2 regions of the Bradyrhizobium sp. USDA 4449 genome follow, and region 2 is predicted to be linked to the other one. Evidence: predicted binding sites of a transcription regulator. Region 2 holds the regulator's gene; the other holds the start of a gene.
The links. The regulator LexA, encoded in region 2, represses DNA repair genes until DNA is damaged. The targets are predictions, from matches to a motif close to TGTTCNNNNTGTGTTCNG.

Region 1: ACVIIW_RS18890 (PA0069 family radical SAM protein) is a predicted target of LexA. The motif match lies at 9,485-9,502, and genes of this name have one in related genera.

Annotation. Positions count from the first base shown of each region.
Region 1 covers NZ_JBSRYD010000001.1:4,062,497-4,077,859, reverse strand. The annotation lists gene ACVIIW_RS18925 (4-(cytidine 5'-diphospho)-2-C-methyl-D-erythritol kinase) at 1-565, opposite strand, end outside; gene ACVIIW_RS18920 (tetratricopeptide repeat protein) at 604-2,400, opposite strand; gene ACVIIW_RS18915 (electron transfer flavoprotein-ubiquinone oxidoreductase) at 2,728-4,389, opposite strand; gene ACVIIW_RS18910 (uracil-DNA glycosylase) at 4,526-5,329, shown strand; gene ACVIIW_RS18905 (glycosyltransferase family 39 protein) at 5,343-6,851, opposite strand; gene ACVIIW_RS18900 (ribonuclease HII) at 6,951-7,745, opposite strand; gene ACVIIW_RS18895 (VOC family protein) at 7,823-8,278, opposite strand; gene ACVIIW_RS18890 (PA0069 family radical SAM protein) at 8,300-9,463, opposite strand; gene ACVIIW_RS18885 (phosphoketolase family protein) at 9,674-12,088, shown strand; gene ACVIIW_RS18880 (acetate/propionate family kinase) at 12,094-13,299, shown strand; gene ACVIIW_RS18875 (RMD1 family protein) at 13,494-14,333, opposite strand; gene ACVIIW_RS18870 (glycosyl transferase) at 14,604-15,179, shown strand; gene ACVIIW_RS18865 (bifunctional helix-turn-helix transcriptional regulator/GNAT family N-acetyltransferase) at 15,241-15,363, shown strand, end outside.
Region 2 covers NZ_JBSRYD010000001.1:6,069,241-6,084,603, reverse strand. The annotation lists gene ACVIIW_RS28455 (ComEC/Rec2 family competence protein) at 1-662, shown strand, start outside; gene ACVIIW_RS28450 (hypothetical protein) at 673-1,107, opposite strand; gene ACVIIW_RS28445 (hypothetical protein) at 1,301-1,504, opposite strand; gene lexA (transcriptional repressor LexA) at 1,691-2,392, opposite strand; gene ACVIIW_RS28435 (molybdopterin molybdotransferase MoeA) at 2,569-3,780, opposite strand; gene ACVIIW_RS28430 (hypothetical protein) at 3,994-4,182, opposite strand; gene ACVIIW_RS28425 (HAD family hydrolase) at 4,331-4,972, opposite strand; gene ACVIIW_RS28420 (alpha-hydroxy acid oxidase) at 4,972-6,099, opposite strand; gene ACVIIW_RS28415 (S41 family peptidase) at 6,407-7,750, shown strand; gene ACVIIW_RS28410 (bifunctional diguanylate cyclase/phosphodiesterase) at 7,847-10,576, opposite strand; gene moaC (cyclic pyranopterin monophosphate synthase MoaC) at 10,905-11,420, opposite strand; gene trpC (indole-3-glycerol phosphate synthase TrpC) at 11,452-12,273, opposite strand; gene trpD (anthranilate phosphoribosyltransferase) at 12,281-13,294, opposite strand; gene ACVIIW_RS28390 (SurA N-terminal domain-containing protein) at 13,308-15,209, opposite strand.

The DNA of each region.
Region 1 (15,363 bases), 2.0 Mb from region 2:
TGCGCAGGCCCAACTCCTTGAACACGTCCTTGGTCGCGACCGGCACGCGCGGATTGACCATCACGCACGGCATGCTCGGCAGCGCCAGCGGCAGCAATTGCTCGCCGACGCCGGTCATGTCGCAGGCCCGCGACAGCAGACACACCGGCACGTCGGCGCCGGTCGCAAGCGCGACCTTCTGGAGCCTGGGATCATCGAGCGGCAGATCGTTGAGGCGCGCCAGCAGGCGCAGCGCCGCTGCAGCGTCGGCCGAACCGCCACCGATGCCGGCTGCAACCGGCAACACCTTGTCGAGCGCGAAAGCGCCGAGCTTCAAATTCGGCACAGCATCGGCCAGCAGCTTGGCGGCCTTGAGCACGAGATTGTCAGCTGTCTCGCCGCAGGCTGCCGCGAGCGGTCCCGTGGTCGCAAGCCGGAGCTCACCGCCCGGATCCAGCGTGAGCCGGTCGGCACAATCGGCAAACGCAACCACGCTTTCGAGATCATGATAGCCGTCGGCGCGACGGCCGACTACGCGAAGGCTCAGATTGACCTTCGCGCGCCCTTCTTCAACCAACGCCGGCATCGGCGATACGCCCCCAGTTACCCGTCCAGTGACTTCGATCAACCGCCCTTGCCGTCGTCTTTCTTCTTGTCCGCCTGCGCGGCCGAAGAGTTCGAGGTCTCCTCGGTCATGCCATTGGCGATCTTGGCCTCGATCTTCGGCAGCTCCTCCGGCTCCGGCTTGAGATCGCGGGCATGTGCCCACTGGAATTTGGCCTCGAGCGTGCGGCCGACGCGCCAATAGGCATCGCCGAGATGGTCGTTGATGGTGGGATCCTCGGGCTTCAGGTCGATGGCGCGCTCGAGGTTCTTCACCGCCTCTTCGTAGTTGCCGATGCGGTAATAGGCCCAGCCGAGAGAGTCGACGATGTAGCCGTCGTCTGGACGCTGCTCGACGGCACGCTTGATCATCTTCATGCCTTCATCGAGATTCACCCCCTGGTCGATCCAGGAATAGCCGAGATAATTCAGGACATGCGGCTGGTCGGGTTGCAGCTCGAGCGCCTTCTTCATGTCGGCTTCCGCCTTACTCCATTCCTTGGAGCGCTCCTCGCAAATACCGCGATAGTAATACCAGACGCTGTTGGCCTTGTCGTTGCCGGCGGGCAGCACGTCGATGCCTTGCGAATAGGTCGCCCCGCAGTCGGCGAACTTCTTGCGGCCGCGTTCGAGATTGCCAAGCGCCATGATGGCTTCGAGGTCCTTGGAATCCTCTGATATCACACCCTTGAGGATCTTGATCGCCTCGTCGGTTCGGTCAGCGGAATCCAGGTCGATGGCGAGCTGGATCTGCGCATTGCGCTTCAAGGGCGAGCTCGACGGCACGCGCTCATAGATCTTGATCGCCATCTGCGGCCGCTTCACCGATTCGTAGAGGTCGGCGAGCGAGAGCAGGGCCAGCGGATGCGTCGGCTGGAGGTAGAGCGCGAGCTGGAGATAGACCAGCGCCAGATCTTCGCCGCCGCGGCGGGTCAGCGTGGCGCCGATGCCGTAGAGCGCCTCGGCCGCACCGGCCTGCGCGGAATCGACCAGCGGCGGCAGCTTCTTGCCGGCCTTGGTCTCGCGCAGACCTTCAACGATCAGCGGATGACGGGCGAGCTTCTTGTCGAAAGCCTCATAGACAGCTGTCGCGGAAGCCGCGTCCTTGTTGCGCGAGAGCCAGCGCGCATAAGCTTCACTGACGCGCAGCATGGAATCGTCGAGCTTGTAGGCGCGCTCGAAGCGGACGCCTGCCTCTTTCTCCTTGCCGGCATTCTCGAGGATCATGCCCGCGTGCAGGTCCTTGAACAGCGGATACCATTCCGGACCAGTCAGCTTGTCGATGGACGCAACTGCGCCCTTGGCATCGCCCGCGCCATAGGCGGCCCAGCCGGACAGCAGGGTCGCGACGAGATCGGTGATCGGCCCGCGAATCGACTGGTTGATGTTGCTCTGCGCGCTCGGATATTTCTTCAGCTTCAAATCATGCACGCCGACCACGAGGCGCGCGACGCGATTGGTCTTGTCGACGGTGAGGATGCGCTCGGCGAGCTTGACCGCTTCCTCGATGTCGCCATCGTCGACCGACGAGATGAAGGCGCGATCGAGCAGCTCGTTGTTCTTGGGATCGGACCGCAGTGCCGAGCGGTAGAAGGCGGCGGCGGAGGCCGCGTCGCGCTCGACGCTGGCGTGGCGAGCGGCGAGATAGCTGCCGGCCGTGGTGAGCGACTTCAGATCGTTTCGGGTCGGAAACTGTGCCGCCGTGTCGGCCGGATGATCCGGCGTCTGCGCCAGCACCGCGCCTGGGACCGCCAACATCGCGGAACCCGCAAGGGCGATGGCAGCAGCAGTCCAGCGGTTGAAGCGATTTGAAAACATCAGGGCTCGCCTTGAGTTGGTAGTGCCTGGGTTTGAAGCGAAAGGCCGTCTCGCGCGCACGCGGCCGGCGACACGGGACCCGGAACCGTCGGGTCCGGACAATGCCGCTTTTGGCGCTTCACCGCAAGGATTCGGACCGGGCGATCCCCTCCGCACGCCCCAAATCGGCCAAGTCACCTTTCAAGTCACCGTTGAAGTGACCTCGAGAGAGCCCCAAGACGCCGCCACTATGGCCTTATCGTGGCCGGGGGCCCCCGTGACGCCCCCGTTCTCACGCGAACGTGCGCTACATCGCCCTCCGGACCTGTTTGGCCGCTGGGCGCGTCCTTACATCGCCTCGTAGTTCGGTCCGCCGCCGCCCTCCGGAGGGACCCAGGTGATGTTGCCGTTGGGGTCCTTCACGTCGCAGGTTTTGCAATGGACGCAGTTCTGCGCGTTGATCTGGTAGCGCGGGCTCCCGCCGTCCTCGACCCATTCGTAGACTCCGGCCGGGCAATAGCGATTCGACGGACCGGCGAACACATCATGCTCGGAGGTCTTCTGCAGGTTCATGTCCGTCACCTTCAGATGGACCGGCTGGTCCTCCTCGTGATTGGTGTTGGAGAGGAACACCGAGGAGAGCTTGTCGAAGGAGATCTTGCCATCCGGCTTCGGGTAGTTCTTCGGCGCATGCTGTTTGGCCGGATCGAGCGTGGCGCGATCGGGCTTCACGTGCGACTGGGTGCCGAACAGCGAGGTGCCGAACAGCGTGTTGAACCACATGTCGAAACCGCCGAGCGCAACGCCGAGCACGGTGCCGAACTTCGACCAGAGCGGCTTGACGTTGCGGACCAGGAACAGGTCCCTGCCGACCGACGAGGAACGCCAGGCGTTCTCGTAATCGATGATCTCGTCGTTGGCGCGATCAGCCGCGAGCGCGGCTGCGACATGCTCGGCAGCCAACATGCCGGTGCCCATCGCATTGTGCACGCCTTTGATGCGCGGCACGTTGACGAAGCCGGCCGCGCAGCCAACCAGCGCGCCGCCGGGGAAGGTCAGCTTCGGCACCGACTGATAACCGCCTTCGGTGATGGCACGCGCGCCGTAAGCGAGGCGCTTGGCGCCTTCGAAGGTACCGCGGATCGACGGGTGCGTCTTGAAGCGCTGGAACTCGTCGAACGGCGACAGATACGGATCGTCGTAGTTCAGATGCACGACGAAGCCGACGGCGACCAAATTGTCGTCGTAGTGATAGAGGAACGAACCGCCGCCGGTCTTCAGGTCGAGCGGCCAGCCGAACGAATGCTGGATCAAGCCCTTCTGATGCTTGCCGGGATCGATCTGCCAGACCTCCTTGAGGCCAATGCCGAACTTGGGCGGCTCGCTCTTCGCATCGAGCGCGAACTTGGCGATCAGTTGCTTGCTCAGGCTGCCGCGCGCGCCTTCGGCAAACAGCGTGTACTTGCCGAGCAGCTCCATGCCGCGGGTGAACGAGTCCTTTGGCTTGCCGTCGCGGCCGATGCCCATGTCGCCGGTGGCGATGCCCTTCACCGCGCCCTTTTCGTCATAGAGCACTTCGGCTGCGGCAAAGCCCGGATAGATCTCGACACCGAGCGCCTCGGCCTTGCGCGCCAGCCAGCGGCAGACATTGCCGAGCGAGCCGATATAGCAATGATGGTTGTTCATGAGCGGCGGCATCATGAAATTCGGCAGCTTGATCGCACCGCCACCCGTCATCCAATAGAAGCGGTCGTCCTTGACCTGCGTCTTCAGCGGGCAATCCGCATCGTCGCGCCAGTCCGGGATCAGCTTGTCGAGCCCGGCCGGGTCGATCACCGCGCCGGAAAGAATGTGCGCACCGACCTCGGAGCCCTTCTCCACGACGACGACGTTGAGATCGGCATTGATCTGCTTCAGCCGGATCGCGGCCGCCAGACCCGAGGGACCGGCGCCGACGATGACGACGTCGAATTCCATGGATTCGCGCGGGGGAAGTTCTTCGGTGCTCATCTGATCTCAGCCCTTGAGACGGTTCCTTGTCATTTGCGCTCCCTTGTTTCCGATTTTTCCGGGTAGGACAACCACGGAAATGCGTTCCGCTGGGATGCAAGGCGTCCTAAGATGAACTAATAGTCTGACTTTCCCAATGATCCCCGAGCCCGCACCCACCGTCCGAGAGCTTCTTGCCTTCTACCTGGAGGCCGGTGTCGACTGCGCGCTCGCAGAGCAGCCGATCGACCGCCTGGCGGAATTAGATGCCCCGCCGCCCGCTCCTCGCGCTGCGCCGGCCGAGCCTCCGCGAGCTGTCGCCGCGCCTGTGGTGATGCGCGGCGAGGCCGCACCGGCGCCCGACGTCGCGATCTCCGCTGCGCGCGAGGCTGCCCGCGGCGCGCCGACTCTCGAGGCGCTGCGCGAACTGATGCAGGGGTTCGAGGGCTGCGCGCTCAAACACACGGCGACGCGGCTGGTGTTCGCCGACGGCAATCCGCAAGCGCGCATCATGTTCGTCGGCGAGGCACCGGGCCGGGACGAGGACATCGAGGGACTGCCCTTCGTCGGGCGCAGCGGCAAACTGCTCGATTTGATGATCGGCGCCATCGGCCTCAACCGCAGCACGGCCTACATCACCAATGTCATCCCCTGGCGGCCGCCCGGCAACCGCACGCCGACCCCGCAGGAGACGCAAATCTGCCTGCCCTTCATCCGGCGTCATATCGAGCTGGTGAATCCCGACGTGCTGGTGACGCTCGGCAATCCCTCGACGCAGACGCTGCTGTCGACGCGCGAAGGCATCATGCGTACGCGCGGGCGCTGGTTCGAGTACGACACGGGCACACGCACCATCCGGGCGCTGCCGACGTTTCATCCGGCCTATCTGCTGCGCTCGCCGTCCTACAAGCGCCTCGCCTGGCAGGATCTGCGGGCAATCGCCAAGGCGCTGGCGGGCTAGCAAGCGCTCGTACTCACGTCGCCTTCGGCCGCACAATGGCCCAGCCGATGCGCAGCAATTGCTGGCGTCCGGTGACAAGCCATTCGAAAGCCCGCGGCACTTCGGGCACGATGCCGGGGAAGCGCGCGAGGATGTCGGGCGGCGGGGTGCCGGCGGTGTCGGACGCGCGCCAGACCACGACGCCGCCACTCTCGTTGAACTTTGCCTGTGACATCCACGGCGTACGCGCGGGATCAGCATCGATGAAGAGATGCGGCCGGCCGGAATGCAGCGCGATCAGGCTTGCAAGCTGCGTGTCGCCGGCCACCGCGCGCAGGCGATGGTTGGTCCGGCGGGCAAAGCTGTCGTCGAAGAAGTCGGAGATCGCACGGGCCGGCATCGAGGTCGCGATCTCGCCAGTGCCGCTCCAGGGCAGCAACAGCACGGCCAGTACGACGCCGACAGCGGGTGCCACGACGGCCGCCGCCCACACCGTGCGCAGCATACGAGCGCGGCGCATCGCGATGAGATCGCCCGATACCACGACCGTCGCGAGACCCGACATGATCAACACGATACCGGCGCCGCCGACGACGGCATCGAGCCCGAACAGGCCGGCGAGCAGGACGCCGCCGAGCGCCGGCGCCAGCGCAAAGAAATAGACGAAGTGGCGGGCCAGCGGCTCGACCGGCGGCCGGTAGATGATCGGCGCGTCCTCGCACTTGCCGGCGAACAGGGGGGTGTTGAGGAAGGTCAGCACCGGGACTGCGATGGCGCCGAGCACGAGGCCGCCAAGCAGCCAGGCGGCATGGTTCGCACGGGCGCCGATGTCGGCCACTTGCGGCAAGGCTGGCAGCACAAGGGTCTCGGCGCGCATCAGCCAGACCGCATAGGGTAGCGCCAGCACGGCGACGACGATGACCGCAAACAGCGGATCGAGCGCGCGCAAGGTCCGGCGACCGCCGGCGGTCGCGAGTGCGAATACGACGAGCAACCCGAGCAGGAAGACCGCGGCCGGCGTGGTCAGGAGCAGCAGGCCGGCCTCGATCGACCAGGCGAACCAGGCATTGCCGCGGCGCTGGCCGATGATCTGCCAGGAATGCAGCAGCAACAGCGCCCACAACGGCCGGGCCAGCACCAAAGGTCCGAAGTCGAGCGCCGACGAGGAAAAGACCAGCAGCGTCATGGTCAGAAGAACGACGAGCACCGCCTGCTGGCCGCCGACGACGGCGCGTGCCAGGTGGTAGAGCGCGATGAAGGTGGCGATCTCGCAGATCTCGGCCAGGACGTAGACGCCGAACATATGGCCCCCGGCGGCCCGGTAGGCGATGTCGGCGAGCCAGATTGACAGCGGCGGCCCCAGATCGGTGCCGACCTGGTATTCCCTGCCGAAGGCCAGCAGGGTCGCGAGGCTGCCCGGCGGGCTGCGATAGAACAGCAGCGCCACCAGCAACCACATCGCGGCTTGAAGCAGCACGGCAATCCAGACGATCAGCCGCGGCCGGGCGCGAATGAGCTCGATGACCAGGGAGGTAAACCGCATGCAACGCCCGCAAGATGCAGCCAACCCGTCCAGCCGGCCCTATTCGCTCACACCTGTTTTGATAAAGGGCGACACGCGTCGTGGCAACGACCGTCTGGTCTAGAGGCCCGCGGTCGCATCGATTTCAACTGTCGTCTGGACCTGCACCTCGATCGCGGTGACATCGAACAGTTCCCGCTCGGGCAAGACTGTCCAGGGCATGTGCTTGGCGCGTGCGGCGGCGACCGGGGCGAAGAAGCTGCGGTGGTGAACGGTCGGTCCGAGGCGGTTCAGCGCGTCGAGATGTTCGGGGACCCCGTAGCCCTTGTGCTGCTCGAAGCCATAGCCGGGGCAATCCTGCGCCAGCGCGCACATTAACCGGTCACGCGTCACCTTGGCGACGATGGAAGCGGCCGCAATCGAAAGTACGATGCCGTCGCCGCCGATCACGGCTTCGCAGTCGCAGGGCGTGTCGAGCCGGTCGCGGCCATCGACGAAGACGTGCTTCGGCGCCTCTGGTAGAGCAACCACCGCGCGCTTCAGCGCCCAGAGCGAGGCACGCAGGATGTTGTCGCGGTCGATGCGCGCGGGCGAAGCCACGGCGACCGAGACTTGCGCGGTGGCGCAGATCTTGTCGAACAGCTTTTCGCGCTCTTCCACAGTCAATCGCTTGGAATCGTCGATGCCACGCGGGATGCGGTCGGGATCGAGAATCACGGCGGCCGCCACCACGGGACCGGCGAGCGGCCCGCGGCCGGCCTCGTCGCAGCCCGCGATCGGCCAGACGCCGCGCTTGATCAGCGCGCGCTCGCGGCGGAAGCTGGCTTTGGCAGGCAGCGCCTTGGCCGCCTTTTGGGCAACCGCGTTCTGCGGCGCATCTTTGGCCGGCGTCTTACTGGACTTGTCCCGAATCATGGCCGGGATCGTGCGCAAGCCGGCCCGCCCGCGCAACCGGGAACCCCAGACAATTCCCGTTATTCAGATGAACCGCCCTACTCGGTCAGATGCACGCGCCTGTCGTCGCCGACCTCGATGCCGGGCGCCACGACGACCTCCCAGGGATGGCCATCGGGATCGGCAAAATACCCGGAATAGCCGCCATAATCGGTCTCGTGCGCAGCCTTCAGCAAGACCGCGCCCGTCCGAAGCGCAAACGCCAGCACGGCATCGACCTCCTCGCGCGAGGCGCAGTTCCAGGCGAGCGTGATGCCGCGGAACGTCGTCGGCCTCGGCTGGTCCGGCAGTCTGGCGTCATCGGCGAGCTGGGCCCACGGAAACAGGCCGAGCACCGGGCCGCCGGTGTCGAAGAACGCCACGGCCTCGCCTGTTACCTTCAGCCGGCGCGAAAAACCGAGTGCGGCGTAGAAGGCGATGCTGGCGCGGATGTCACGCACACCAAGCGTGATCACCGTCAGTCGCGGCACGGGTGCCGGCAGTTCCTTGCTCATCACACACCTCGCTCGTCCCGCTCAGAACAGGCTGAGCTGCTCGCCGTTCAACTTCGGCCGCGCAAAATGATCCGTGGTCAGCTTCGAGCGGCGCTTGTTGAGCCCGAGCCGGTCGCAGGCGATCTCGAAGCGGCGGCCGATGGTCCAGGCCATCGGGCCGGTCCCCTTCATGCGCTCGCCCCATTTCGAATCGTAGTCGCGGCCGCCGCGCATGTCGCGGATCAACGTGAAGACGTGGCGATAGCGGTCCGGATAATTCGCCATCAGCCATTCGCGGAAGAGATCGCGCACCTCGAGCGGCAGCCGCAGCAGCACGTAGGAGGCTTCCTTGACGCCGGCATGCGTGGCGGCATCGAGAATGCGCTCGATCTCGGAATCGTTCAGCGCGGGGATCACGGGCGCGACCATCACGGTGGTGGGAATGCCGGCCTCCGAAAGCTGCTTCAGCGCCTCTAGCCGCTTCGGCGGCGTCGAGGCCCTTGGCTCCATGGTGCGCGCCAACTTCGGATCGAGCGAGGTCACCGAGATTGCGACCTTGGCCAGGTTGCGCTTGGCCATGCGGGCGAGAATGTCGATGTCGCGTGTGACCAGCGCAGATTTGGTGACGATGCCGACGGGATGGCCGGTGCGCTCCAGCACTTCGAGAATCCCGCGCATGATTTTGCGCTCGCGCTCGATCGGCTGATACGGATCGGTGTTGGTGCCGATCGCGATCATCCGCGGCTCGTAGCCTGAGGCCGCGAGTTCCTTCTCGAGCAGAACTGGCGCCTCCGGCTTGGCAAACAGCTTTGACTCGAAGTCGAGCCCCGCCGACAGGCCGAGATAGGCATGCGTCGGCCGCGCGAAGCAATAGACGCAGCCGTGCTCGCAACCACGGTAGGGATTGATCGAACGGTCGAAGCCGATGTCGGGAGAATCGTTGCGGGTGATCACCTTGCGCGAGGTGTCCACCGCGACCGTGGTCTTGAACGGCGGCAACTCTTCCAGGCTCTGCCAGCCATCGTCGAAGGCGACGCGGGCCTCGGCCTCGTAGCGGCCGCTGGCGTTGGACTGCGCGCCCCGCCCGCGCCTGCGCACGCGATCGATGGCGACGCCGAGCTCGGGGAAATCGGAAGGCGCACCCGCCGGCTCGGAGGGCGCCGTGACCGGCGGGTGCTTGAGAGCAGAAGAAGATGCTGGACTCATGCCATCAAGATAGCACGAAAAAGGAACAAATCAAGAACAAGAATCCAAGACGCGAAAACAACCCCATGCACAGTAGCGCTGCCCAAAGTTCGGGCGCACGCCGTTGACCTCACGCAACACCGCGTGACCTCGGTCCGGTTTGATGCAGGAGAAGGATCGATCTCGCCGGAACCCGGTTGGTGACGATCCCTGGTGAAGGCGGGCAGGATCATGACATCTCGACGACAACAGGCTGCTGCAAGCAGTGACCTCGATCTCCTTGATCGCTACTGGCGCGCGGCGAACTATCTCTCTGTCGGGCAAATCTACCTTCTGGACAATCCGCTGCTGCGCGAGCCGCTCCGGCCCGAGCACATCAAGCCGCGCCTGCTCGGCCATTGGGGCACGACGCCGGGGCTGAACTTCATCTACGCCCATCTCAACCGCGTCATCCGCGCGCTGGACGTCGACATGATCTATGTCTGCGGTCCCGGCCATGGCGGCCCGGGAATGGTCGCCAACACGTATCTCGAAGGCAGCTACAGCGAGATCTATCCTGATATCGGGCGCGATGCGGACGGATTGCGGAAGCTTTTCAGGCAGTTCTCCTTCCCCGGCGGCATTCCGAGCCACGCGGCACCGGAAACGCCAGGCTCGATCCACGAAGGCGGCGAACTCGGCTATGCGCTGGTGCACGCGTATGGCGCGGCGTTCGACAATCCTGATCTGATCGTGGCCTGCGTCGTCGGCGACGGCGAGGCCGAGACCGGCCCGCTCGCCGCGTCCTGGCATTCGAACAAGTTCCTCAATCCAGCGCATGACGGCGCGGTCCTGCCGATCCTCCACCTCAATGGCTACAAGATCGCCAATCCGACCGTGCTCGGCCGGATGCCCGACAGCGAGATCCGTGAACTCTTCCGTGGGCTCGGCCATGAACCGCTGCTCGTCGAGGGCCACGATCCCAAGCTGATGCACCGCGCCATGGCAGATGCGCTCGACCTTGCGCTCGCCAGCATCCGCTCGATCCAGCAGCACGCCCGAGACGGCCGCAACACGATCGAGCTGCCGCGCTGGCCGATGATCGTGCTGCGGAGCCCGAAGGGCTGGACCGGCCCGAAGGAGGTCGACGGCAAGAAAGTCGAAGGCTTCTGGCGCGCCCATCAGGTGCCCGTGGCGAACTGCCGCGAAAATCCAGCGCATCTGAAGATTCTCGACGACTGGATGCGCAGCTACGAGCCGGAAAAGCTGTTCGACGAGAGCGGCGCGCTCGTTGCCGAGCTTCAGGCGCTCGCACCCGAAGGCAACAGGCGCATGGGCGCCAATCCGCACGCCAATGGCGGGCTCCTCAAGAAGGAGCTGAAGCTGCCGAACTTCCGAGAGTTTGCAGTCGAGGTGCCGGAGCCCGGCGGAGTCACGGCGGAAGCGACGCGCGAACTCGGCAAATTTTTGCGCGACGTCGTTCGTCTCAACGCGGACGAGCGCAACTTCCGCATCATGGGCCCGGACGAGACCGCCTCAAACCGGCTCGATGCCGTGTTCGACGCGACCGAACGCGTCTGGATGGAGCCGACCGTGCCTTACGACGTCCATCTCGCGCAAGACGGCCGCGTCATGGAGGTGTTGAGCGAGCATCTCTGCCAAGGCTGGCTCGAGGGCTATCTCCTCACCGGCCGGCACGGCTTCTTGTCCTGCTACGAGGCCTTCATCCACATCGTGGATTCCATGTTCAATCAGCACGCCAAATGGCTGAAGGTGACGCGTCACCTGCCCTGGCGGCGGCCGATCGCCTCGCTGAATTATCTCCTGACCTCCCATGTCTGGCGCCAGGACCATAACGGCTTCAGCCACCAGGACCCTGGCTTTGTCGACCTCGTCGCCAACAAGAAAGCCGACATCGTCCGCATCTACCTCCCGCCTGACGCCAACACGCTGCTGTGGATCGCCGATCATTGCCTGCGCACCTATGACCGCATCAACGTCATCGTCGCCGGCAAGCAGCCGGCGCCGCAATGGCTCTCGATGCAGGGGGCCGCAACGCATTGCGATGCCGGCATCGGCATCTGGACCTGGGCCGGCACCGAGGACGCCAAGGGCGAGCCCGACGTGGTGATGGCCTGCGCCGGCGATGTCCCCACGCTGGAGACGCTCGCGGCGGTCGAGCTGCTGCGCAAGGCGCTGCCGGATCTCAGGATCCGCGTCGTCAACGTCGTCGACCTCATGACGCTGCAACCGAACGAGCAGCATCCGCATGGCCTGAGCGATCGCGACTTCGACAGCCTGTTCACGAAGGACAAGCCGGTCATCTTCGCCTATCACGGCTATCCCTACCTCATCCACCGTCTCACCTACAGCCGCACCAACCATGCCGGCATGCATGTGCGCGGCTTCGCCGAGGAAGGCACCACGACGACGCCGTTCGACATGGTCGTGCTCAACGGACTCGACCGTTACCACCTCGCGATCGAGGCGATCGAGCGCGTGCCTGATCTGGCCACCAAGGCCGCGCATGTGAAGCAGCAATTTCGCGACAAACTGATCGAGCATTCGCGCTACGTGCGCATGCACGGCGAGGACATGCCGGAGATTCAGGAATGGATCTGGCAGAACAGTTCCGGCGGCACCACACCGGCCGAAGCCGGCGATTGAGCGCCATGTCCGATCTGGTCCTCGTCCTCAACGCAGGCTCGTCGAGCATCAAGTTCGGCCTGTTCGAGATCGTGCGATGCGAGCCCTCACTGCTTTGCAAGGGCCTGCTCGATGAGCATGAAACCAGGCCGCGACTGGTGGCGAAGAGCCCAACGGGCGAGACGCTGTTCGAGAAGCAACGCACGGCATCGGATGATGACGGCGGCCGTCTGTTCGCTGATGTGCTCGCCTTCATCGAGGACCGTTTCGGCGAAGCTTCCTTGCGGGCCTTAGGTCACCGCATCGTCCATGGTGGTCCGGACTATTCGGGTCCTGTGACGCTGACCGACCAGGTCTATGCCCGGCTGGACGCGCTCACGCCGCTTGCGCCGCTACATCAGCCGCGTTGCCTTGCACCGGTCCGCGCCATCAGGGCGATCCGCCCCTCCCTGATGCAGATCGCCTGCTTCGACACCGCCTTCCATCACGGCCTGACGCCGCCCGCGAGCCGCTTCGCGATTCCGAAGCGCCATGAGGCGCGCGGGCTGCGACGCTACGGCTTTCATGGGCTCTCCTTCGAATATGTCGCGGGCAGGCTCGCGGACATCGCGCCGGAGCTTGCCGCCGAGCGCATCGTGATTGCCCATCTCGGCAATGGCGCGAGTCTCTGCGCACTTCGCGATGGCTGCAGCCTCGACACCACGATGGGATTGACGCCGCTCGACGGCCTGGTGATGGGCACCCGCTGCGGCACGATCGATCCCGGCGTGCTGCTCTATCTGCTGCAGCACGAAAGGATGTCAGCCGAGGATTTGCAGCACCTGCTCTACCACGAGTCAGGCCTGCTCGGCGTCTCCGGTCTCTCCGCGGACATGCGCACGCTGCTCGCAAGCAGCGAGTCCGGAGCACGAGAAGCCGTCGATCTCTTCACCTTCCGTGCGGCGCAGGAGATCGCGGTGATGGCGAACACGCTCGGCGGACTGGACGGTCTCGTCTTCACCGGCGGCATCGGCGAGCACGCGAAGGAGATCCGCAGCGCGATCGGCGAACGGCTTGGGTGGCTCGGGCTGCGCATCGATGATGCGGCGAATGATCAGGGGCGCGAACGCATCAGCGACGAATACAGCGCGGTCGACGTGTTCGTGATCCCGACCAACGAAGAGCTGGCAATCGCGCGGCATTGCGTTGCAGTGCTGCGGTCGACGGACGCTGCAAGCACATTCGTGAGATGATACGATGGGCAGCCGCAGAGTTCGGCTCTGCCCGGCGGGGAGAGCGGGTAGCGCAGCAATGCGGGTGATGGGACGCGCAATTCAGCGACTCCGTAACCCCTCACCCGGATCGCATCTTACGATGCGATCCGACCTCTCCCTGCGGAAGAGGTGAACCGCGTCCTCGGCTTGCAGCGCCACCAAACTCGCCTCGCTCAGTGAATCCCTTCAAAAATCTGGAAACACCCGATCGCCACCTCGATCACGATCAGCACGACCACTGCAATCTCGAGCCGCAGCGAGCGCTGGGTGTCGATGATATCGGTCAGCGCATCGGCCGTCTCCGCGATGACGGTGATCTTGCGCTCGAGCGTGTCGAGACGCTCCTTCAACTCGTATTCGTCTTCGAGCCGCGCGTAGAGGCGGTCGAGTTGCGGCTTCTCCCAGAGCGCATCGGGCTTCTCGGCAACAGCGACGCGGCCGGCGACCCGCTGCTGGACCAGCAGCGCATTGCCGATCAGTTGCAGAATGCCCTTCCGCCGCCGCGAGGTCCGCCCCTTCTCGGCGAGTTCCCGCGCGAAGGGCTCGATGACATCGAAGACGGCAGCGACACGCCGCTCGTCGCGCGCCAGCGAGGTGCTCTTGGCGAGCGCGTCGGCGATCAGCAGCAGCCGTTCGTCGGAAAACTTGGCGAGGCAGATCGGCCCGCCCGGCTGGATCGCCTCGGCGTTTTCGTCCTTGCAGAGCTGCGCCTGCGCGGTTTCCTCCTCGATAGGGCTGAACTCGCCGGTGATACGGGACTTTAGGCCGTCGAGCAGAACCTTCTCCTCGGAGGGAAGCAGGCCGATCAGCACCACGACGCCATAGCGGAAGATCACCACAAGGCCGGCATGGACGCGAAAGGCGGCGGGCGTCGAGGACACCAGCGTGCCGAGTTCGAGGTTCGACGCGTTGATGCGTTCGCCCAGCATCACGGCGCGGATCCGCAAGGTCGGCGCGACGTCCGGCTTCGGCGATGTTGGCGTGGTGCCAACGGGAAGTTGATCGGCGTTCATAGACACATCTTGCTCAGCGCAGTGGCGTCCTCACCCTGATGATATCGGCCGAGAAAGGCGCAGTTTGAAGGTCACGAACACTGGATTTGCCGAAACATTCGGCAACATCGCCACCCCACGCGCGACACATTCAGCTGCGATAGACGAGCGGCCGTTCACCATCGCACGCCGAACTGCCCGCGGAAAGTTGCGCTCGGCAACGCCGCGTGTTTATGACAAGATCATAACAAGTTACGCTTCTCCCGAAGTGCGGACATTGAAGCCTCAATCATGCTGAGCGTCATCATACCGACCGAAGGCGTCGAACAGACGGCGGTCGCAACTCTCGCCGCGCTGGTACCCGGCGCGGCGACCGGCATCGTCAAGGAAGTTCTGCTGGTCGACGGCACCGGCAATGGCGTCATCGAGCGCGTCGCCGACGTCGCGGGCTGCCGGTTCATCGGCTGCGAGGGATCTTCGCAAGGCGCAGCGCTTGCCGCCGGCGCGCTCCAGGCCCGCTCGCCCTGGTTGATGTTCCTTCCCGCCGGGGCCGTGCTGGAAACCGGCTGGATCGAGGAGACCACCCAGTTCATCCAGGCGGTCGCGGCCAGCGGCCGGGATCGTGCGGCCGTGTTCCGCTACGCCCGCTCGCCTTACGCGGATACCGACTTCGGCGACTTTCTGCGCGCCGTGGCGCGCAAGCTGATCGGCCCGCTCGGCGACCAGGGGCTTTTGATTGCGCGTGATCATTACGACCGGATCGGGGGCTATCCGCCGCAGGCCCATCGTTCCGAGGCCAAGCTGCTCAGACGGCTCGGCCGTTCCTCCCGGACGCTGCTGCGCAGCCGGATCGTCATGGTGGGATGAGCGCATCAATACTTGCCAAAGTCAAATAGTTGTTTGACAATGGCAAGTATCGAGGTGTCTCATGGCAATTGACGGTATCGACGACCAGATCGCGGCAATTCGCGCCTTCAACCGCTTCTATACCCGCAAGCTCGGTGTGCTCGACCAGCATCTTGGAAGGAGCCCGTTTTCTCTCAGCGAGGCT
Region 2 (15,363 bases):
TCGGCACCGCGCCGCTGGTGACGGCGAGCCTGGGGCTTGTCCTGATGGGGCTGTTGCGCACGCCGCTGCGCTGGTCGGGTGCGATCGTGCTTGCGGTCGCAACGATCTGGGCCTTGTCGGTGCGGCAACCCGACATTCTCATTGCCGCCGACGGCCAGAACGTCGCGGTGCGCGGCAAGGATGGGCAGCTGCATCTGATCAGGACGAAGAAGGACAATTTCCTTCTCAAGGAGTGGCTCGCGGCGGACGCCGACCCGCGCGATGCCGCCAGCGCTTCGCTCGGCGACGGCGTGTCGTGCGACGATGCCGGCTGCGTGACGCCGCTTGCCGACGGCCGCATGATTGCGCTGGCGCTGCGCATCGACGCGCTGGCCGACGATTGCAGCCGCGCAGCGCTGGTGGTGACGGCGAGGCCTGCGCCGCCCGATTGCGCTGCAATGGTGATCGATCGGCCGCGTCTGGCGAGCCAGGGCGCGCTTGCGCTGACACAGCGCGGTGACGGTTTTGCGGTTCAGCCGGTGAGAGCGAGGGGCGCAAACCGCTCCTGGTCGCCGGTGGCGCCCGGCGATGCAGATTTCGGCCAAACCCTCAAGCCACGGTCGGCAGCTCCGCGGACCAAAGACGCAACGCCGTCGGAGGCCGACCTTCAGGCCGAGGACTAGAATCGACGCTTCAGCCGATCGGCAGGCGTGGCGGCGTCGTGCGACTGTCGGCGGCCACTTGCGGCTTGTGCTCGCGCTCGCCGAGCGGCTGGGTCACGGGCAGTTGCAGCACGGTTGCGCGCTGGCCTTCGACGAGCTGCGTCACCAGCACGTATTTGCCATCGGGGAATTCGATCGCGTCGTGATGGCGATCGGGAATGTGCGGATCAACCTTGCCGAACTTGCCTACGCGGGAATTGATGGTGCGGGTCCAGATCCACCTGTTGTCGTAGCGGACGTTGTCGGCGAAGGCGAGCTCCGTTCCCGGAAGCAGGCAGACCGCGACCGACATGTCGGCTTCAGAGGCGAAGCCGCGCGTCGAGGTGCCGCGGAACGTTGTCGTGACGATCGTCTCGCCGACTTCTGCGGGACGCGTCGCGACGGCATGCAAGCTATAGTCACACATCGGGTGCTCCTCATCGGGGATAGCAACCCGCGCCTCTGTCCTGGAGGCGCCGGCCTCTATCAGAGTTGAAGCCTGCAAGACTCTGCTTGGTTGTAGGCAAATCTGCGGCTCCGATCCGCGAGCCGCAATCACATTATCTTTCCCGAACGGCTGGGAACAAAGCTTGCCTCCGTGCATTTGGGAGGCTTCGCGCTCAGCGTCCGGCCGGCGCGGACCAGCCGGAATATTGCCAGCCGGGCTGCGCCTGTTGCTCGATGGCGTTGCGGGCATCGCGGATCTGCGCGCTCGTCGCCTGCGGCACCTTGCCGAGGCGATGCTGCGCATGCGCAGCAAAGGCGTGCGATCCGGACGCTGTGATCAGCGTCATCGTGACGGTGCTCAGGATGATCTTGCCCATCATTCTCTCCTCAGTCTCCCTGGAGGCCCATCGAAGCGAGTGTGCTTCGTTGCGGCATGCCGGGGATGTAGGGCTGGAGAGGTGGCGGGATAATCTGTGCAGAACCAGAAAGTCTATCCAGCCGGAGCGGACAATCGTCCGCTCCAATCGTTGATCGCAGTCACCGATCGCGCGAGAACGTGGCGCTCAGTACTTGCGATAGAGACCGATCAGCTTGCCCTGGATCTTGACCCGGTTGGGGGGCAGGATGCGGACCTCATAGGCGGCATTCGCTGGCTCGAGCGCGATCGAGGCGCCGCGGCGACGGAAGCGCTTCAAGGTGGCTTCCTCGTCGTCGATCAGGGCGACGACGATGTCGCCAGTGTCGCAGCTCTCGTTGCGCTGGATGAGGGCCATGTCGCCGTCGAGGATGCCGGCGTCCACCATGGAATCGCCGCGCACTTCGAGCGCATAGTGCTCGCCCGCGCCGAGCATGTCGGGCGGAACGCTGATAGTGTGGCTGCGGGTCTGCAAGGCTTCGATCGGCGTACCGGCCGCGATCCGGCCCATGACGGGCACCGCGACGGGACGCTCGCCCTCATCCGCCGGCGGGCTCGACGTCATGCGCACCTTGCCGAGGTTGCCCTCGATGACGCTCGGGGTGAAGCCGCGGCGACTGCCGGCGGCGGCCTGGAGCTCGGGCAGCTTGATCACCTCGATCGCGCGGGCGCGGTTGGGCAGACGGCGGATGAAGCCGCGCTCCTCGAGCGCAGTGATCAGGCGGTGGATGCCCGATTTCGAGCGCAGATCGAGCGCGTCCTTCATCTCGTCGAAGGAGGGCGGCACGCCGCTTTCCTTCAGCCGCTCGCTGATGAACCGCAGGAGCTCGTATTGTTTGCGCGTTAACATCTCGACCAAAATCCCCCTGGTGATGTCATTCAATTCCGAGACGCTGAATTCAGCCATAAGCCGCTACATGCTCGAAACAAATCATGAACGGACACTATATGTTCGATACATGTTCCGCAACTGCTTAATTTACCGTGAACGCGACCAAGTTCGCGGAACGCACGCGAACGAAGCGGTCAGACGGGCAGCCGCAGCACCTCGCAAGCGGTGCCTGCTTCGGCCTTCGGCGCGAACGGTGCGCGCACGAGAAGTGCCTGTGCCGCAGCCAGATTCGAAAGCAACGAGGAGTCCTGATGATCGACGGGAACGGCGACCAGCGTGCCGTCGTCACGCTCTGCCAGCCGCGCGCGCAGATAATCTTCGCGCTGATCGTTGGCGCCGACATCGCGGCCGAGCACGGCGCGCTCGCGGCGATGATGAACCGCCGAACGCCCCGACAGCGCGCGAATCAGCGGGACCAGAAACAGGAAAGCGCAAACGTAGGATGATACGGGATTGCCGGGCAGGCCGATCACGCGCATCGATCCCAGTTGCCCGTTCATCATGGGCTTGCCCGGTCGCATCGCGATCTTCCAGAACGCCATCGAGATACCTTCGTCCCTCAGTGCCTGTTGCACCAGATCGTGGTCGCCCACCGAGGCACCGCCGGTCGTGATCAGGATGTCGGCGCCGCTCTCGCGCGCGCGGCGGATGCCCGATGTGGTGGCGGCAAGCGTATCGGCCGCGACCCCGAGATCGATCGTGTCGGCACCTTCGCTGCGAGCCAGAGCATGAAGGGCATAGCCATTGGAATAGACGATCTGGCCGTGGCCGGGCGTCGAGCCCGGCATCACCAGCTCATCGCCGGTGGCGAGGATTGCGACCGTCGGCCGGCGGCGGACCGCGAGTTGCGGATGGTTCATCCCGGCGGCGAGTGCGAGGTCGCGCTCCGTGAGCCGCGTGCCGCTGCGCAGGAGCACGTCGCCCTCGCGGAAGTCGATGCCGGCCGGGCGGATGTGTCGTCCGGTGATGGCGGCTTCCTTGATCGTGATGCACTCGCCGTCGGCGACGGTGTCCTCCTGGATCACCACGGCATCCGCGTTATCGGGAACGACGCCACCGGTGAAGATCCGCACGGCTTCGCCGGCGCCGACCCTTCCAGCAAACGGCCGGCCGGCTGCGACTTCGCCGATCACCGTGAGCCGTGTGTCGACCTTGGCCGCATCGCCCGCACGCACGGCATAGCCATCCATCGCCGACATCGCCTCAGGCGGCTGCGTCCGCCGCGCCGCGACATCGCGCGCAAGCACGCGATGAAAGGCCCGATCGAGCGCAACTGTTTCCTCAGCCAGCGGCTCCGCTCCCGCGAGCACGGCAGCAAGCGCATCGGATACCGGCATGAGGGCCACGGTGAAAACTCCAGCTACGCCCATTCGGGCAAATCAGCGGCGAGAGTTCTAGCCGAGCGGGAGCGTCCAGGCAAAGCAGCCGCACAAGATGATTTATCCCACCCCTGGAGCCGTGGGACGAAGCTGGAGGTTCAGCCGGGGCATGATCTGGAGAGCGACGCATACCGGCACAACGACGGCCAAGGCAAAGACAAGAGCCGTGGCCAGCATCGGTCAGGTCCCCGGCGGCTCGCTCGGACTGACATCAGGCGCTTTGGGATTCTTGTCGGGCATTGGATCGGCCTGGGCCTTCAGGTCGGCGGCCTTGCTGATCAGTTTTGCGGAGAGCTCAGAATTCGAGGTGGTCCTGGCGTATTTCATCAGCAGGGAGGCCTGCTTGGTGAGGTAGGTTTTGCCCAACACGATGATAAGTCCGATGTAGAATTCCCAACGGACTATAGAGTCCGGAGCCGGGGATTCCGTTCCCGGAACTCTGTACAAAAATGCACAAAGGGTTTTGGTTCCCGAGTTCCAGTGAAATTGCCTCCGGAATCAGAGCCAGGGTGCCAAGTCAGATCCCCAGCGCCTTCAGGGCATTTCCGACGTCGGTCGGCGAGGTCACATGCACCGCGGTCAGGCCGCGCGCCCGTGCACCTTCGACGTTCTCGGCGAGATCATCGAAGAACACGATGCGGTTCGCGGGCACCCCCATCGCGGCGACGACATGGTCGAAGGCCTCCGCATCGGGTTTGCGCAGGCCGATGCTCGAGGACAGGTAGAGCTCGCGGAAATGCCCGAGCAGGTCGGCATATTCCTTCGAAAAAAAGTCCACATGGGGGCGGTTGGTGTTGGAGAAGGCATAGACCGGCATCTGCTTCGCCGCACGCGGCAGCAGCTCCGCAATATCAGGCATCTCGCCGGCGAAGATCGCGTTCCATCCTTCGAGGAGCTGCGCATCCGAGATGCCGATGCCGAGCGATGCGCGCAGCGAGGCAAAATAGTCCTCGTCGCTGATCTTGCCGACCTCGTGCAGCCGGTAGGCCTCGCTGTCGCGCATATAGCGCGCGACGATGGCTTCCGGCTCGCAGTCGGCATGTCGCGCCCAGCAGGTGATCGCCTTGGAGAAATCGATGTCGAGCACGACGCGTCCGAGATCGAACAGAAGCGCATCGGCGCTACCAGGCGAGAGCGAGGTCACTTGCGTCCTTTCCATCAGTATCGGTAGGGTTCGTGGTCGAACAGCGGGAATGCGCTGAACACGCTCGGCGCGTTGGTTGCGGTGGCCGGGTGCAGACAGGATTTGTCGACCTCGGCGAAGGAGGTGGCGCCCAGGAGACCGAGGCAGCGCAGCACCTCGTCCTCGAGCAGCTCGAGCATCCGCGCCACGCCGGTCTCGCCCGCCGCAGCCAGTGCCCAGCATTGCAGCCGGCCGATGCCGACGAGGTCTGCGCCCGCCGCGATCGCCTTGACGATGTCGGTGCCGCGGCAGATGCCGCCATCGACCATGATCTTGGCGCGGCCCTTCACCGCTTGGACGATCTCGGGCAGCACATGCATGGCACCGCGGCCGTGATCGAGCTGACGGCCGCCATGGTTGGAGACGTAGATCCACTCGACGCCGTGATCGACCGCGATCTGCGCGTCCTCGGCAGTGGCGATGCCCTTGAGGATCAACGGTATCCGGAACTTGTCCTTGACCATTTTCACGGTCCGCCATTCCAGGCCCTTCTGGTAGTCGCCTCCGGTAGCGCGCAGACGGCTCTCGCGAACGTAGCGCTTGGCGATGTCACGCTCGCGACGGCTGTAATGGGCGGTGTCGACGGTCAGGCAGAAGGCGGCATATCTGGCCTTCTCGGCGCGGCTGACGACATCGGCCACGAACGCGTCATCGCCGCGAACATAGAGCTGGTACATGCGCAACGCATCGGGGGCGGCTTCGGCGGTCTTTTCGAGGCCGGGTTCGGAAACCGAGCTCAGCATATGGGCGGCGCCGAATCTGCCGGCGGCGCGGGCAACGCTAGCGGCTCCAAGCGGATCGAAGATTTCCAGCGCGCCGACAGGCGCAAGCACGACAGGCAGGCGCATGTTGCGGCCGAACTGCTCGACGGAGCCATCGACCTTGCGCACGTCGCGCAGCACTCGGGGGCGAAAAGCGATCTCGTCCAGCGCCATGCGGTTGCGACGCATGGTGGTCTCGGTCTCGGCCGCACCGACGATGTAGTCCCAGGCGTTCTGGTTGAGGTTGGAGCGCGCCTTCCGGATGAATTCGTGCAGGTTCTGGAATGGCTCGTTACTGGCGCCGAGTTCGACATTCCGTTCCGGCCGGGGCGCGTCGTTCATTGTTGTCCTCCCGAGAATTTGAAGTCTTACGCCATCGCCTATCCCGTTCGGCCTTCCAAAACCATCCTAAACTCGCATAGCTGCGAAGCGTCGTCGGCCGACCGATTCCCGCTGTCCGGGAGGGCTGGTCTCCGAACGTTGCCAAATGTTTAGGTCCAGGCGAAGGGATTTTCATCGCGTGCCCGCCGGCGTGGCAGGCCGGCCTTGAAGAAACCAGAATGATATTGTGAGAACCGGGCTGGATCGCCATTTGGATGGCGGCTGCCAAGCCTCAAAAGAACCGCTAAGCGAAAAGGCCACCCATTCCATGCGGAAAACCCTGCTGTTCCCCCTGGGCGCGCTCACCGGCGCATGCCTGACCCTCCTCGTATCCGGTCCGCAGGGCGGACTGTGGGCGGCACGGGCGGCGGTCGGCGCGGGCACGGATGACGCCTATTCCCAGCTCAACCTGTTCGGGGAGGTCTTTGAGCGGGTGAAGGCGAGCTATGTCGAGAAGCCCGACAATGCCAAGCTGATCGAAGGTGCGATCACGGGCATGGTGACCTCGCTCGATCCGCATTCGCGCTACATGAACGCCAAGGCCTGGACCGAGATGCAGGAGACCACCTCCGGTGAGTTCGGTGGCCTCGGCATCGAGGTGACCATGGAGGAGGGCCTCGTCAAGGTCGTCTCGCCGATCGACGACACGCCGGCGTCCAAGGCCGGCATCATGTCCGGCGACCTCATCAGCAAGATCGACGGCGAAAACGTGCAGGGCATGACGCTCGAGCAGGCCGTCAACCGGATGAAGGGTCCCGTCGACACCCAGACCAAGCTCACCATCGTGCGCAAGGGCGCCGACGCGCCGCTCGACGTCGCAATCAAGCGCGAGATCATCCATGTGCGCCCGGTGCGCTTCCACGTCGAGAACGGCGACATCGGCTACATCCGCGTCACCTCGTTCAACGAGCAGACCACCGACGGCCTGAAGAAAGCGATTGCGTCGATTTCCAGGGACGTGCCGCAGGACAAGCTTGTCGGCTACGTGATGGACCTGCGCAACAACCCGGGCGGCCTGCTCGACCAGGCGGTATCGGTGTCGAGCGCGTTCTTGCAGCGCGGCGAGGTCGTTTCGACGCGCGGCCGCAATCCGGAAGAGACCCAGCGTTTCACGGCGCAAGGCGGCGACCTCACCAAAGGCAAGCCGCTGGTGGTCCTGATCAACGGCGGCTCTGCTTCGGCCTCGGAGATCGTGTCCGGCGCGCTGCATGACCACAAGCGCGCGACGCTGATCGGCACGCGCTCGTTCGGCAAGGGCTCGGTGCAGACCATCATTCCGCTCGGTGCCGGCAACGGTGCGCTGGCACTGACCACGGCGCGCTATTACACGCCGTCCGGCCGCTCGATCCAGGCCCAGGGCATCGCGCCCGACATCGAGATCCTCCAGGACGTGCCGCCGGAGCTGAAGGGCCGCGTCGACACCATCGCGGAGTCCCAGATGCGCGGCCATCTGCAGGCCGCCGACGGCAAGGAGCAGACCGGATCGCAGTCCTATGTCCCACCGGAAGAGAAGGACGACAAGGCACTGCACGCGGCCTTCGACTTCCTGCACGGCGTCACCGTGAATGCGGCAGCCGCAAAGCCCGCGCCGAAGACGACGGTGCCGAACTAGTTTCCAGCGGTCATCTTGACCTTCGATATCGCCCGGGAGTGGATCACCGCTTCCGGGCAAATTCGTTTGGCGAGCGCGGTCGTCTCTTGCGAAGCCCTAGCTGGCTTCGCGACGGCGCGCTCCATTGCCGTGGCGCTGGGCGAGACGGCTGCGATGCAGCGCAAACAGCTCCACGATCTTGTCGGCCGGTTTGGCGGCGCTGAACAAATAGCCCTGCATCTCGGTGCAGCCGAGCGTGCGCAACAGCCGCCGCTGCTCCTCGGTCTCGACGCCTTCGGCCGTGGTCGCCATGCGGCGGGCGCTGGCGAGATTGACCACGGCCTGCACGATGCTGGCGGAGCCGTCAGGACCTGCGATGTCGCTGACGAAGCAGCGATCGATCTTGATCTTGTCGAACGGGAAGCGGTGGAGATAGCTCAGTGACGAATAGCCGGTACCGAAATCGTCGAGCGCGATGCGGATGCCGATGGCGCGGAGCTGATGCAGGATCGCAAGCGCGGTGTCGTCGTCGCGGATCAGCACGGCCTCGGTGATCTCGAGCTCGAGCCGGGTGGCCGCCAGATTGGACGCGGCCAGCGCCGCCATGATCTTCAGCGCCAGCGTGTCGTTCTTGAACTGCACCGGCGAGACGTTGACGGCGAGGCGGATGTCGTCGGGCCAGGTGGCGGCGTCGCGGCAGGCGGTCGCCAGCACCCATTCGCCGATCTCGTTGATCAGTCCGGTGTCTTCCGCGATCGGGATGAACTCGGCAGGCGAAACCATGCCGCGCTCGGGATGGCGCCAGCGCACCAGGGCTTCGCAGCCGGCGATACTGTCGTCCTTGAGGCTGAGGCAGGGCTGGTAGTAGACCTCCAGGCCGCCTTCGAGCCCCCTTTGGGCAATGGCGTGGCGCAGGTCGATCTCGAGCTGGCGGCGCTCCCGCACCTTGGCATCCATCTCAGGTTCGAAGAAGCGGTAGGTGCGGCGCCCGGCGGTTTTGGCTGCATACATCGCCATATCCGCGTTCTTCAGGATCTGGTCCAGCGCCGTGCCGTGGTCCGGCGCCAACGCAATGCCGATGCTGGCATCGGTGGTGAGGTGATGGCCCATGCAGTCGAACGGCGTGCGGATCGCGGCGAAGACCCGTGCGACGAGCTCGCTGACCTGGTCCTGCGAGGTGACGGCGATTTGCACAATCGCAAATTCGTCGCCGCCGAGCCGCGCCACGAAATCGCTCGGGCCGGCGCAGGCGCGCAGGCTCTGCGCCACGGACTTCAACAGCTCGTCGCCGACGAGATGGCCGAGCGCGTCGTTGACGCCCTTGAATTCGTCGATGTCGATGTAGTGCACGGCGAGTTGTTCACCGTGAACGATGGTCGCCAGTTCGCCGCGAAGATGTTCGTGGAACATGGCGCGGTTCGGCAAGTCGGTCAGCGCGTCGTAGTGGGCGAGGTGGGTGATGCGCTCCTCGGTACGGCGCCGCTCCGTGATGTCCTCATGGGTCGCGACCCAGCCGCCATCGTCGAGAGGCTCGTTGAGGACCTGGATCGATCGACCATCGCTGGTCTCGACCACCATGGAATTGCGCACGTGGACGTCGCGCAGCACGCGTGCGACATACTGGTCCACATCGCCGGTCAACGAGCCGGTAGCCTTCCGATGCATGATGACGTCGAGAAAGCTGCAGCCGGGTTTGACGATTGCGGGCGACAACCCGTACATCTCGATATAGCGCTGGTTGCAGACCACGAGCCGCCGCGAAGCGTCGAACAGCAGCAGGCCCTGGGTCATGTTATTGACGGCGCGGTCGAGGCGCTGCTTCTCCAGCGTCAGCCGCTCCCGGGACAGGCGATGCTGCCACAGCAACTTGCGCACGATCGCGACCAGCACGCCGGCAATTGCGAGCACAGAGGCGGCGGCGACCGAGATCAGGATGCCGATCTGCTCGCGCCAGTCGGCGAGCGCCGCGGCGCGCGTGGTCGTCGCCATCACCAGGATCGGGAAATGGGGCAGCGCGCGCGACGAAACCAGCCGGTCTTCGCCGTCGACAGGACTCGCGACGCGGCCGGCAAAATGGTCGAGCGCGAAGATCCTCTGCTGCTCGAACGAGCCGTTCCTGAAATTACGTCCCAGCATTTCGCTCGAATGCGGGTAGCGGGCCAGCAAGGTGCCGTCCCGATGCAGCATCGAGATCGTCGCGCCCTCGCCGAGCACGACGGTCTCGAAGAACTTCTCGAAATTGGCCGGTTCGATGCCGCGCGCGATGAGGCCCATGAATTCGCCGTCGGGTCCAACGATCTTGCGCACGATCAGGATCGTCCATTGGCCGGAGACCCGGCTGTAAAGCGGCGCGATGAGGACGTCGGGCGAGGAGGGAGTGTATTTGAAGGTCCGAAAATAGGCGCGATCGGCAACGTTCACGCTCGGGACCGGCCACGCCATCGACGAATTGATCAAGTTGCCGTCGGCATCGATGACGTTGACGGCGCCCATGTAGGGCAAGGCCTCGATTTTTGAACGCAGCATCCGGTGAACGTCCTCGCCGGAGAGGCGCTTTCGATAGTCCTCTGCCCCGGCGATACCGGTGGCGCGGACGTGATCGACGAAATCCCGCTGGATGACTGCGAAATCCTGGAATTGCTGATCGAAATGGTGAGCGAGCAGCAGCGCGGTGTTTTCGAGCTCGCGGCCGGAGTTGCGCAGCGCGCGTTCGCGGAAATTCTGTGCCATCAGGATCGCGCCGAGGGCGATCGCCGCGATCAGCAGTGTGCCGCCCACCACGAGCCAGCGGATGGGTCCACCGCGCACGAAGGCCTGGTCGAGAAGGCGGCTGCCGTATTTGGTCATCACATCGATCGTTGCCGTGCACACGCCAAGATCAGCTCATGATCCACGTAACATCCGTCGGTTTACGGGATCGATGTGGAGGCGACGTTAGCAAGCGCGGTTAATGCGACATGAACCGCGACTCACAAATCCGATCGATGGGCGGGCCAAGATGCGTGGCAGAGTATTGCCGGAGACGGTCGCCATCCGGTCAGTTCTTGCCGGTGACTGCGACGTCAACCAGCGCTTAACCATCTAACGTGTTGGCCCCGCTCGATGCCGCGCGTTCTGCAAGCGAGGTTCGCAACGGCGCAGGACAGGATCCGCACGTCGCCGAATGATCACGAGATCAGGCGCGGTAGTGGCCCGACTTGCCGCCCAGCTTCTCGACGAGATGGATGCCCTCGATGCGCACGCCGCGCTCGACCGCCTTGATCATGTCGTAGATGGTGAGACAGGCGACCGAAACCGCCGTCAGCGCTTCCATCTCGACACCGGTCTGGCCAGTCACCTTGACGCTGGCGCGCACCACGCAGCCCGGCAGCTTTGCGTCGGGTTCAATCTCGACCGTGACCTTCGACAGTGCCAGCGGATGACAGAGCGGAATCAGCTCCGATGTCCGCTTCGCCGCCATGATGCCGGCGATGCGCGCGGTGCCGAGCACATCGCCCTTCTTGGCGTTGCCTGATCTGATCAGGTCGAGGGTCGCTTTCGCCATGACGACGCGGCCTTCGGCGACGGCGAGCCGCTCGGTTGCAGCCTTGTCCGAGACGTCGACCATCCGGGCCTCGCCGGAGGCGCCGATATGGGTCAGGGCAGGGCCCGCCGTTTTCGATGGGTTGGTCTTCGCAGCTTTGCGCGCCATGTCCTTGCGCGCCATGTCCTTGCGCGCCATGTCAGCGCGTGCCCGTGGCGCGGGCCTTGGTCTCGCGCGCAAGCAGGGTGCGTGTTGCCGCCGTGACATCGGCCTGCCGCATCAGGCTCTCGCCGACCAGGAAGGTCGACATGCCGACGCGCTCGAGCCGGGCAAGGTCCGCCGGCGTGAAGATGCCGCTCTCGCCCACCATCAAGCGGTCCTTCGGGATCAGCGGCGCCAACATCTCGCTGGTCGCCAGGGTGGTCTCGAAGGTGCGCAGATTGCGGTTGTTGACCCCGATCATCGGCGAGCGCAGCTTGAGCGCGCGCTCTAGCTCGGCGCGATCGTGAATCTCGATCAGCACGTCCATGCCATGGGCAATCGCGGCGTCTTCGAGGTCCTTGGCGGTGGCGTCATCGAGCGCGGCCATGATGATGAGAATGCAATCGGCGCCGTGCGCGCGCGCCTCGGCGACCTGATAGGTGTCGAACAGGAAGTCTTTGCGCAGCACCGGCAGCGAGGTCGCTGCGCGCGCCGCGACCATGAAGTCGAGATGGCCCTGGAACGAGGGCGTGTCGGTCAGCACCGACAGGCAAGCCGCTCCGCCTGCCTCATAGGCCCTGGCCAGATCGGGCGGATCGAAATCTTCGCGGATCAGCCCCTTGGACGGCGAGGCCTTCTTCACCTCGGCAATCAGCGCGTAGTCGCCGTTGGCATGCTTGGTCCTGATGGCACGCGCGAAGCCACGCGCGGCTCCCTGCGCCTTGGCCTGCGCTTCGACGGCCGAGAGCGGCTGGGCACGCTTGGCCGCCGCGATCTCCTCGCGCTTGTAGGCTTCGATCTTGGTCAGGATATCGGACATGACAGGCTCAGCTGTTCGAGACCGCGATCAGATGCTTCAGCCGCGCGCTCGCCGCGCCGCTGTCGAGCGATTTCGCGCCGAGCGCGACACCCTCCTTGAGGTCCCTCGCGCGGCCGGCGACGATGAGCGCGGCGCCGGCATTGAGGAGCGCGACGTCGCGATAAGGGCTTGGCTTGCCGTCGAGGACGCTTTGCAGTGCGATCGCGTTGGCATCCGCGTCACCGCCCCTGAGAGCGCCGGGCTCGCAGCGCGGCAGGCCGGCGTCTTCGGGCGAAACCTCGAAACTGGTGATCTCGCCATTGTGGAGCGCGGAGACGAAGGTCGGGCCGGTGAGGGTGATCTCGTCCAGCCCGTCGGAGCCGTGCACGACCCAGGCGGATTCTGAGCCCAGATTCTTCAGCACCTGCGCCAGCGGCTGCACCCATTGCCTGGAGAACACGCCGACCATCTGCCGCTTCACGCCGGCCGGATTGGAGAGCGGTCCGAGCAGGTTGAAGATCGTGCGGGTGGCGAGCTCGACCCGGGTCGGGCCGACGTTCTTCATGGCGGGATGATGAGCGGGGGCGAACATGAAGCCGATGCCGCACTCGCTTACGCAGCGTCCGACCTGCTCGGGCTTGAGGTCGATCTTCACGCCGAGCGAAGTCAGCACGTCCGCGGCGCCCGAGCGCGACGACAGCGCGCGGTTGCCGTGCTTGGCGACGGGCAGCCCGGTTCCAGAAACGATGAAGGCGGCACAGGTCGAGACATTGACCGAACCGGAGCCGTCGCCGCCGGTGCCGACGATGTCGACAGCCTCCGCGGGCGCGTCGACCGTGAGCATCTTCGAGCGCATCGCCGTGACCGCGCCGGTGATCTCGTCCACGGTCTCGCCGCGGACCCTGAGCGCCATCAGCAGGCCGCCCATCTGCGAGGGCGTGGCCTCGCCGGACATCACGGCGTCGAAAGCGGAAGCGGCCTCGTCGCGCGACAGGCTGGCGCCGGTCGCCACTTTTCCAATAATCGATTTCAGGTCGTCCATCGCGTGCTTCAACTCACTGCTGGTTCGCGCCGGTCACTTGCGCGAAGGCGGCCTGATTAATGCTAATCCCGATGTCTGCTTCAAGCTTGTTGACGTAGGAGGCAACCTGCTCGTCGGTCAGCGACTTGTCGATGCTCTCCTTCAGCTTCTTGACCTCGTCGGAGGCGATATCGATCGGGGGATCGACGATGTCGGTGACGCGATAGACGATGACCTCGGTGCCGCCGGTCACGGGCGCCTGTCCGACGCCGTCCTTGGCGGTGCGGAAGGCGGCGGCCACGATGCTTGCGGGCACGCCGGCGGGCTGATCGTTGCGCTTGAAGCCGCTGGCGGTCTCGACCTTGGCGTTGATCGCAGCCGCCTCGTCGGCGAGCTTGCCGCCCTGTTCGAGCTTCTGCACCATTTCGGTCGCCTTGGTCTTGAGCTTGGCCGCGATCTGGTCCTGGCGCCATCGCGCCTCGACCTGATCGCGAACCTCGTCGAGACTGCGGTCGCGCGACGGCGTGATGGCGAGCACGTCGTACCAGACATAGCCGCCCTTGTAGGAGATCGGGTCGTTGTCGACCCCGACGTCGCTGTTGAAGGCTTGCGAGACCACGTCGAGGCCCTGCGGGATCTCGGCGACCGGCTGCCCGTTCGGTGCGCGGCCGGAGCGGTCGACGGCATCGATGGTCACGGCGGTGAGCCCGAGCTTCTTTGCGGCATCGGCGACGCTGGTGCCGGCACCGCGTTCGTCCTCCATCTTGTCGCGGAGCTCGCCGACCTTGGTGCGCGCGCGCTCGGTCGCGATCTGGCGCTTCAGCTCGCCGGCAAATTTGGCGTAGTCGGCCTCGACGCCCGGCTCGATCTTGTTGACCTTGACGATCGAGACCCCGATGGGCCCCTGGATCGGTTGGCTGATTTCGCCAACAGGAAGCGCGAAGGCGACATTGCCGACAGCGGGTTCGAGTGAGGACTTGGTCACGAGCCCGAGGTCGACATCGGAGGGACTGAGCCCGCGCTCCTTGCCGAGATCTTCGAAAGACAGCCCGCCGACGAGGCGCTCGCGCGCGGCCTGTGCCTCCGCCGCGTTCGGGAACACGATCTGCTGGATCTGCCGCTTCTCCGGAGTGGAGAGCTGCTCCTTGCGCTGATCGAACAGCTTCTTCGCGTCGTCATCGGAGACGTCGCTCCACTTGGCGATCTCCTCCGGCGAGATCACGGCGAACACGATCTTGCGGTATTCGGGCGCCCGGAACTGGACCTTGTGATCCGCGAAATAGGCGGCGAGCGCCTCGGGCGAGGGCGCCTCGATGGTGCCGGCCTGCGCCGTGTCGAGCCTGACGAACTCGATCGAGCGCTGCTCGTTCTGGAAGCGGGTTGCCACGTCAAGCATGGTTTTCGGCGCCTCGAGACCGGCGCCGATCGTGCCGGTAATCTGCCGGCGCAGCGCCACCTTGCGCTGCTCGGCGACGTAACGCTGCTCGGTGTAGCCGAAATTGCGGATCAAGCCCTGGAAGCGGTTCGCATCGAACTTGCCGTCGACGCCCTTGAAGTTCGGATCATTCATGATGAGCTGGCGGATCTGCTCGTCGGACTCGCCGAGCCCGAGCCGGCGGGCGTTTTCGTCGAGAGCGGCTTCCGCAATCGTTTGCTGCAGCACCTGGCGGTCAAGGCCGAACGCGCGCGCCTGGTCGGGCGTCAGCGGGCGGCCGAACTGGCGGCCGATCTGCTGGAGGCGGTCGGTGTAGATCTGGCGGAACTCGTTGAGCGAAATCTCGGTGTGCCCGACCTTGGCCACCGTGGACTGTCCGAAGCCCCGGAAAATGTCCGCAATGCCCCAAATGCCGAAGCTGATAATCAACACGCCCATCACGACGGCCATAATGGTCTTGCCGACCCAGTTTGATGAGGCCTTGCGCATTCCTCGAAGCATTTGGTCCAACTTGTTTGGCAGGAGGGGAACGGGAGCGCGTCTTAATGCAGATTCCGCAAAAGCGCGTCACCAAATTGATATGCCATCATAAAGTGGCGGCTTTCGCCCCGCAACCTCGCCTCAGGCCGCTCCAAGCTGCGGTTAAAAGGCCCGA